2 linked regions of the Gloeobacter violaceus PCC 7421 genome follow. The protein of the gene in region 1 binds, or shares a complex with, the protein of each later gene. Links are inferred from orthologs where the notes say so. Each region holds a gene or a part of one and is shown in the gene's direction. Other genes may lie near its edges.

Region 1 (4,197 bases):
ATGGCCGGTAGCGCATAGCGTGCGAGGAAACGATCGTAATAGCCGCCGCCGTACCCGATGCGGTAGCCGCGCCGATCGCAGGCTACCACCGGCACCAGCACCCAGGCTGCTCCAGCAGGATCGACCGCTTCGCAATCCGGTTCCGGTTCGGGCGGACCCATGGCCCCGCGCCCGACGCGGCCGGGTTCATAGCGGTGCCAGGTGAGTTCCGTCCCCGCCACCCGGGGCACAGCCCAGGTGCGGCTGTCGGCGAACAATGGCCGCAGGTCCGGTTCGTTGCGAAAGGGCAGGTAGGCGAGGATGCACCGGTCTGTGGATTCGAGTCGGCCGCTTAGATAGGCGCGGATGCGCTCGCTCATCCGCTCGCACGCTTCGGGGCTGAGCGCCCGGCGCCTTCCAAGGCACTGGACGCGCAGGTCGGCTTTGTTCACTCCGGCCGGGGCTGGCGGTCCGGTCGGAAGGGGCGCTCGGGTTTGACCAATCCGGTGCCGCCCTCGCTGCGCTCCGCCGATCGGGGCCGTAGACCGCCGCCGCCTTCGCCGCGGGGGCCACGGGGGGGACCGCCTTTGCCTGTGGGACGGCGGGGGCCGCCGCGGCGCTTGTCGCCGACGGGCTTGGGCAGCACGGCAATGGGGGTGCCGTCCTCGATGCGCAATGCCTCGCTGGTGCGGCGCACCTCGAGATCCCAAAATTTGCCGCGGGCGTCCTCGGGCAAAAAGCCCTCCAGACGCAATTTAAAGGCCCGGCCGGGTTTTTTCTTTTTGCTCTGCTGGCGGATCTTGAGCAGGACAAAACCTTCTTGCTGGGACTGAAAGCTCACTTCGCCGCGGATGGAGAAAAAACCGTCTACACCCTCGACGTTGGCGGTCGAAAACAGCAAAGTGGACTTTTCAACCGATTCGTCACTTTCTGTTTCCGTCTCCAGTTCTTCGTCCTCTTCGTCCTCTTCGTCCTCTTCATCGTTGGAGTCTTCTTCGGCGGAGTCGAAGGCGCTGTCTCTGTCGGGTTTAAGCCCTTCTGGGTTGAGCGACCAGACCCCGACAATCTGGGTGTGCAGGCCGCCGCCGTCGCGGGTGCGCGGGTAGACCACCCAGGGGTGATCGGTTGAGAGATCCAGGTGCTTGCGCACCAGGCTCAGCACCCGGCCCAGGAGCACCGCGTCGATTTCGACGCCGTCGGGGGTGAGCAGTTTGCCCTGGGTGATGCGCTCCTCGCTCGGTTCATAGCGGCCGCGCACGATGCCGATGGCCCGGTACTGCAAAGGTTCGCTCGGAGCAGGAAAGGGCGCTTTGGGATCTTCTTCGGGAATCTGAATGTGATCGAGATCGATTGGAGACGGCGGAGTTACGTTCATGTATACCAATGCGGACGAATGGCGCAATCGCAGACTGCTCTCACTTTGACATATGCGCCTGGGTTTGGCACACCATCGCAGGCGGGCGAAAATGACCCCAGTCCTTGACGCTTTGCTGTCGATGTCGATGGTTGCCCCCACCTGGCACTGGCTGTACCTTCCCCTCGAAGGACGCACCGGCTCGTGCCTGTTTGAGCGCCTGTTCGGCGAGGAGGCGGTGGCGGTCCTGCTCGAAAGCCCCCAACTCTCGCCGCGTACCGCCCGCTACTCGATCTTGGCTGCCTGTCCGCGGCGCGTGCTTGCTCCCGCCGTCGGTGAGATTCTGCCCGCGCTGCGCGCTTGGCTTGCCGCCGCGCGGCGGCAGCTGCCGCCGCCCGAGTGGAGGGGGCTGCCCTTTCGCGGCGGGCTTGTGGGCTGGTTCGGCTACGACCTGGCCTGGGAAATCGAAAGGCTGCCGTGGCTGCGGAACGACCCCTTGCCTTTTCCGACGGCCTGGTGGTTTGAGCCGGCCGTCTTTGCCGTCGCCGATCATCGCGAGGATAAGCTTTTGCTCGCCGTCGACAATCGGTCGGGACTCGGTCCCGACCGGGGAAGCCTGGCGTACTGGTGCAAGCGGCTCGACAGACCGATTTTGACCGACGAGGAGATCAACAGTGGTGCGTTGCCGCGCCTGACGTCGCGCGACAGGTTTTTGGAGGCTGTCCATCAGGTCAAGGAGCACATTGCGGCCGGGGATATCTTTCAGTGCAACCTCTCGCTTCGCTTCGAACTCGACTGGGAAGGCAATGGCTGGCGGCTCTACCGACGGCTGGTCGGGCTCAATCCTTCGCCTTTCGCCTGTTACTGGCGCACGCCCTTCGGCGAAATCGTCAGCTGCTCGCCCGAGCGGCTTTTAGAAGTGCGCGGCGAAGCGCTGAGCACCCGCCCGATCGCGGGAACGCGCCCGCGCGGGTTCACCGCTGCCGCCGATCAACGCCTGGAAAGCGAACTGTTAATCAGTCCCAAGGAACGCGCCGAGCACATCATGCTGGTCGATCTCGAACGCAACGATCTCGGGCGGGTCTCACAACCGGGCAGCGTGCAGGTGGACGAACTGATGGTCATCGAGCGCTACTCCCACGTCATGCACATTGTCTCCAACGTCGTCGGCCGCCTGCAGCCCGGATGCGACGCCCTGGACGCGGTGCGCGCCGTCTATCCCGGCGGCACGATCACCGGCTGTCCGAAGGTGCGCTGCATGGAAATTATCGAGAGGCTCGAACCGGTGCGCCGCTCGCTTTTTTACGGCTCGGCGGGTTACCTCGACTGCACCGGTGACCTGGATCTCAACATTTTGATCCGCACGCTGCTCAAGTCCGGCTCCCGGATTTGGGGGCAAGTCGGGGCGGGCATCGTCGCCGATTCTGATCCCCAGGGCGAATACCTCGAATCGCTCGCCAAGGCCAAAGCCCTCTGGAAAGCCCTGGGAGACAGTCGATAAGTTGAGCGGCAAATCGATCTAAAAAAATTCATAGTAAATGTACCCAAACCGCCCCCGATGTTTTTTACTGGGTACATACGGACCGATGTAGTCAGCAAGACTCCCTATAAAAAATAGGGAGTCTGCACCATTTAGGGTCATGGCATTTATGGGCACTTCTAGCGCAGTCCATCCAGCGATTCTGGTCATCCTCGACGGTTGGGGCTACCGCGAGCAGACCGACGGCAACGCCGTCGCCGCCGCCAAAACTCCGATCTTCGACGCGCTCAAAGCCAGCTATCCTTTTACACTCATCCACACCAGCGGCAAGGCGGTCGGTCTGCCGCGCGGGCAGATGGGCAACTCCGAAGTCGGCCACCTCAACCTGGGTGCGGGCCGGATGGTCCCCCAGGAGCTCGTGCGCATCTCCGACGCGGTCGAAGAAGGCACGCTGCTTTCCAACCCCGAACTGCTGCGTCTCTGCCGCACGGTGCGCGAGCGGGGCGGCAAGCTGCATGGGGTGGGCCTCGTCTCCGACGGCGGTGTCCACTCCCACATCGAGCATCTGTTTGGGCTATTGGACCTTGCCAAGCGGGAGGGTTTTGAAACGCTGTTTATCCACGGGATGAGTGACGGTCGTGACACTCCTCCCACTTCGGGTGTTGCGTACTTCGAGAAGCTCGAAGCCCGCATCGCCGAAACGGGCTTCGGCACGATTGCTACTCTGGGTGGCCGTTACTTTGGGATGGACCGCGATCGCCGCTGGGATCGCACCGAGGCGATGTACCGGGTGATGACCGAGACCGGCCCCGGCACGGGTAAACGCGCCTCCGAGACCTTGCGCGAGAGCCACGCCGCCGGCAAGACCGACGAATTCGTATTGCCGGTGCGCCTGGCTGCCGGTGCGGTCGAACCCGGTGATGGGGTGATCTACTTCAACTTCCGCCCCGACCGGGCGCGCCAGCTCACCCGCGCCTTCGTGCAGGCGGACTTCGACGGTTTCGTGCGCCCCTACCTCGACCCGCTCGCCTTTCTCACCTTCACCCAGTACGACGCAACCTTGCCGGTGGCAGTGGCTTTTGCGCCCCAGAGCCTCGACAACCTCCTGGGTCAGGTGATTGCCCACCATGGCCTGCGGCAGTTCCGCATCGCCGAGACCGAGAAGTACGCCCACGTCACCTATTTCTTTAACGGCGGCATCGAGACGCCCCTGCCCGGCGAGGAGCGCTCGATGATCCAGAGCCCCCTGGTGCCCACTTACGATCTGAAGCCCGAGATGGCCGCCCGCGAGGTCACCGACCACGCCGTCGCCGCCATCGAAACGCGCCAGTACTCGCTGATTGTGATCAACTACGCCAACCCGGACATGGTGGGCCATACCGGC
Region 2 (4,262 bases), 130 kb from region 1 along the record:
ATGTCGCCACTGTACATCGGCGAGAGGTGCAGATGGTCGCGGATCACTTGGTGGGTCGCGGCGGTGGTGCGCGTGAGATAGCAGTTGAGCTGCTCGCGCTCTACCCAGGCGCGCGGGTCGAACGAGAACCAGCGCAACTCGGGATCGGGCGGCTGCACCTCCATGACGCCAAAATCGACCGTGCGCCGGTCGACGCGGGCGGGGGTGCCCGTCTTGAGCCGCCCGGTCTCAAAACCCAACCGCTCCAGGGTCGCAGTCAAACCCTCCGCGGCAAATTCGCCCGCCCGCCCGGCGCTCATCGACTTGCGGCCAATCCAGATGCGCCCGCCCAAAAATGTGCCGGTGGTCAAGATCACCGCCCGGCAGGCAAAGTGCACGTCAAAAAACGTGCCGACCCCGCAAATTTCGTCGTGAGGACCCAGGTGGATGTCGGTAATCTGTCCCTGGCGCAGGGTGAGGTTGGGGGTGGCTTCGAGCACCTGCTTCAGCTCGCGGGCATACTCGCGCTTGTCGGTCTGCGCCCGAAGCGCCCAGACCGCCGGGCCGCGGGAACTATTGAGGACGCGCTTTTGCAGATAGGTGCGGTCGGTGATTTTGGCCATCTCGCCGCCTAGGGCATCGACCTCGTGGACCAGCTGCGACTTGGCCGGGCCGCCCACCGCCGGATTGCACGGTTGCCAAGCGATCGTGTCGAGGTTCATGGTGACCAGGAGTGTTCGACAGCCGAGGCGGGCGGCGGCGAGGGCCGCTTCGCAGCCGCTGTGGCCGGCGCCGACGACGACGACGTCAAATTCAGCAAGATAATGCACAGTCGCAGTTCGAAATCGTAATCTAATTGTAGGATGCGAAGCTGCGTCGCCGTCGCGGCAGCCGGCCGCAAGCCAATCCGGCAAGCAAGACATACGAATGCCTTATAGCCATCGAATTCACCTTCAGACTTTACACCCAAGTATATGGATCAAACTCATCGCTACATCGGCACTCCGGACCGGATTTAGCTTCATTTGGGCCAACGGCCCGTACGCTAATATGTACCCCATGAAGCCCGAGGCACAGCATGGCACAGACGTATTATTTTCTCGCGGCAAGCGATCGCTTCTTGCAGGGACATCAGGCTCAAGAGGTGCTCGAAGAGCGCACCCGCCACTACCTGGCTCACAGCAAGGCAATCGATTTCTGGCTGGTGCGTACTCCGGCCTTTCTGGCGGTGCCGGAGTTTGCCGATCTCCGGCACCGCTGCCCGGCCCCGGCGGCAGCCGTCGTCTCCACCGACGGCCAGTTTATCCTCTGGCTCAAGCACCGGCTGCAGTATGTGCTGCTAGGCCAATTCGAAGCCCCCAGCGCCGCGATCCCCGACCCGCTCGCCGTCCACACCGCCGCTCGATGAGCACCAAAAGCGGATGGGTGACGGGTATCGGGCTTGTGCTTTTTGCAAGTGCTGTCTGCGCCCAGACGGTACAGCCCTATCGCGATTGGATCTTGGGCTTTCGGTTCGTGCCGCCGCCCGGCTGGCATGTTCTCGAAAGCAAAGACAAGCTCGGAGAGGTTTCTCTCGTCGAGCCCGCCAGCAAGACTTTGCTGCTCATCTCGGTGGTACCGGCCCCCGGCCAGAAAGACGACGGCCGGCCTGCTACACCGGCCCAGCTGGCACGCTTGGGGCAGGTGTACCGGAAGCGACTTGCCCAAAGCCGTCTGGGCAGCACCTACAAACAGTTCGGCTTGCTGGGCGCCCAACCCGGCCGCACCGGCGACTTCAACACCGCCACGCTGCTGTTTAAGGGCGTGCCGACCGCCGCCACGACCCCTGAAGGCCGGATCCTCGTCTCGGTGGGAGGCGATCGCGACCGGCTGGTCACGCTGCTGGTGGTGGGACCGGCGACTTTTTACCCGCGAGTGCAGCCGGTCGCGGAGGAGGTCGCCCGCTCCTTCCGACTGGATTGATGCGGGGAAGCGGGCGGGTCCATCCGGCTTTCGCGCCCGGCGTTGTTTATGATAGGGAGGCTATTGGGATGCGGGCCGCCGGTACAGCCATGATCCTGGTGATCGACAACTACGACAGCTTTACCTATAACCTCGTGCAGTATCTGGCGGAACTGGGTGCCCAGGTGGAGGTGCACCGCAACGACCGCATCGATATCGACGGGGTGCGCGCCCTGGCACCCGGGGCGGTGGTGATTTCCCCCGGTCCGGGCAGGCCGGAGGATGCGGGAGTTTCGGAGGCGATTATCGCCGAACTGGGCTCACAGTTGCCGGTACTGGGAGTCTGTCTGGGCCACCAGTGCATCGGCCGCGTCTTCGGTGGTCAAATTGTCCGGGCACCCGAGCTGATGCACGGCAAGACCTCGCTTATCCACCACCGGGGGGAGGGGGTATTTGCGGCTCTGCCCGAACCTTTCGTCGCCACCCGCTACCACTCGCTGGCGATTGCCGCCGAAGCCTTTCCGGCGGTCCTTGAGATTACCGCCTGGACCGAAGATGGTACGGTAATGGGCGTGCGTCACCGCACCTGGCGCCACATTCAGGGGGTCCAGTTCCATCCCGAGAGCATTCTGACCGCCGTAGGTAAAGATTTGCTGCGCAATTTTCTTGAGAGTTTACCGAGCGCATGAAAAGACGACCATTGCTGCAGACCGGCCTGGCCGGCTATCTGTGGGCGTGCACGCAGCCGCTGCAGGCTGCACCCGCCCGTTCGAAAGCTTTGCAGGTGCAGTGGCTTGGGCACACCTGCTTTTTGTTCATCTCCGATGAAGGGCGCCTGTTGGTCAATCCCTTCAGGCCGGCCGGCTGCACGGCGGGTTACCGCCGCCCGGAAGTGGCAGTCGATTTGATCTTGCTCAGTTCCCGATTGCTCGATGAGGGCGCCCTTGACGTGGTCAAGGGCAACCCCCGCGTGCTCTACCAGCCGGGAGTGTTCACCGTCGACAGCTTTGACAAACTCCAGGGCGTCAAGACGCTGCACGACCGCAAGGACGGACGCCGCTTCGGCGTCAACGTCGCCTGGCGCTGGCGGCAGGCGGGCCTCGACATCGTCCACCTGGGGGTGATTGCCGCCCCCCTGAGCGACGAAGAAAAAATTCTGCTCGGAAAACCCGACTTGCTGTTTGTCCCGGTGGGCGGCGGCGAGAAAGGCTTCGATCCGGAACTGGCCCACCAGGCCACCGAGGAGTTGCAGCCGCGCATGGTGGTGCCGATGTATTACCGGACCGAGGCGGCCGAGGATGGATGCGAACTGGGCGGGGTCGATCCGTTTTTGCAGCTGTTCAAAAGCGACACGGTCAAGGTCTACACCAACCCGCTGGTGCAGATCAGCGCCGCCAACCTGCCCAAAAGCGGGGGAGCGCCCCTGGTGCGCGTCTTCGCCTACGACTTCAGCGGCAAAACCCCACCGGTCAGCGGCAGCGGCCGTCCGGCGGTCCCGAAGGCGCAGGAGCGCTCCTGAAGCAAGGTTCTGTAGGCCCATTGCAGCCACAAGCAGATAGGATGCTTGTGGCTTACCTGCGGGCTGTTCTACCGCATCAGGGGTTCGAAAAAAATGAGGAAACAGGCTCGAATGCGCAATTTCCGGCGCCGACTCACTCAAGTGGGCGGCGGGCTGCTTGGGGCTGTGCTGTGCGCCGTGCCTGCGGATGCGGCGGAGCGGATTTTCTTCAATTACGGGTTACTCGGTCTTTCGCTGCCGGTGACCGAGCTCGAAACCTACACCCGCACCGGGGTGATGAGCGAGCGGATGGCCTTTCTAGCCTCGCTTGCCGGGGCAAAGGATGTGGTGGGACTGCGCGACGCGCTCAATACACCGCTGCCTTTTTCCCAGGCGCAAGTCGCCCAGCTGACCTACACTCCCCTGGGTGAGCGGACTTTGCAGCGCATCGGCAACCTGCTGCGCACCGATGCCGACAACAACAGCTTCCTGGCCCTGCGCGCCGCGAGCATCCTGGCTGCAGGCGATCCTCAGGGGCTGACGCTGCTCAATTTTCTGCGCTACTACCCACTTCAGACTTTGAGAATCGACGTCGCCTTCGGGGCGCAACTGGCCGTCGAAGTGGGCAATGCCTTCGACCTGGGCGAGACGACCTTCAGCGCCATCGAAAAGCAGGCCGACGCCGCTCCCCCTGCCCCACCACCTCCGGCCAACCTGGGGGATCCGCGCCCGGCCGGTCCCCTCGGCTTTCAGGTGCGCTCGCTGGTCTTTGCCAATCCCCGCTACGCCGGGGCGCAAGCGTGGCTGAGGCAGGCCTCCACCCCGATGATTGCCGCCGATGTCT

What was found.
Region 2: the proteins of GLL_RS03945 (region 1) and GLL_RS04610 are in contact, whole or in part, in a solved structure (PDB 8RP0), measured with the Escherichia coli proteins. The link is inferred for Gloeobacter violaceus PCC 7421 from one-to-one orthologs.

What each region holds. Positions count from the first base shown.
Region 1 is NC_005125.1:806,204-810,400, reverse strand. Bases 827-3,654 are described here. They hold GLL_RS03945 (anthranilate synthase component I), read left to right. Parts: upstream 827-1,475; coding sequence 1,476-2,834; downstream 2,835-3,654. Other genes in these bases: gpmI (2,3-bisphosphoglycerate-independent phosphoglycerate mutase), read left to right, coding at 2,974-3,654; GLL_RS03950 (hypothetical protein), read right to left, coding at 827-1,354. Also shown: GLL_RS03955 (5-formyltetrahydrofolate cyclo-ligase), read right to left, coding at 1-431; more of GLL_RS03950, read right to left, coding at 428-826; more of gpmI, read left to right, coding at 3,655-4,197. UniProt on the Escherichia coli protein: Part of a heterodimeric complex that catalyzes the two-step biosynthesis of 4-amino-4-deoxychorismate (ADC), a precursor of p-aminobenzoate (PABA) and tetrahydrofolate.
Region 2 is NC_005125.1:932,979-937,240, forward strand. What follows is about bases 927-3,819. They hold GLL_RS04610 (anthranilate synthase component II), read left to right. Parts: upstream 927-2,030; coding sequence 2,031-2,609; downstream 2,610-3,819. Other genes in these bases: GLL_RS04600 (MgPME-cyclase complex family protein), read left to right, coding at 1,058-1,387; GLL_RS04605 (hypothetical protein), read left to right, coding at 1,384-1,941; GLL_RS04615 (MBL fold metallo-hydrolase), read left to right, coding at 2,606-3,439; GLL_RS04620 (alpha/beta hydrolase), read left to right, coding at 3,551-3,819. Outside these bases: tRNA uridine-5-carboxymethylaminomethyl(34) synthesis enzyme MnmG, read right to left, coding at 1-902; more of GLL_RS04620, read left to right, coding at 3,820-4,262. UniProt on the Escherichia coli protein: Part of a heterodimeric complex that catalyzes the two-step biosynthesis of 4-amino-4-deoxychorismate (ADC), a precursor of p-aminobenzoate (PABA) and tetrahydrofolate.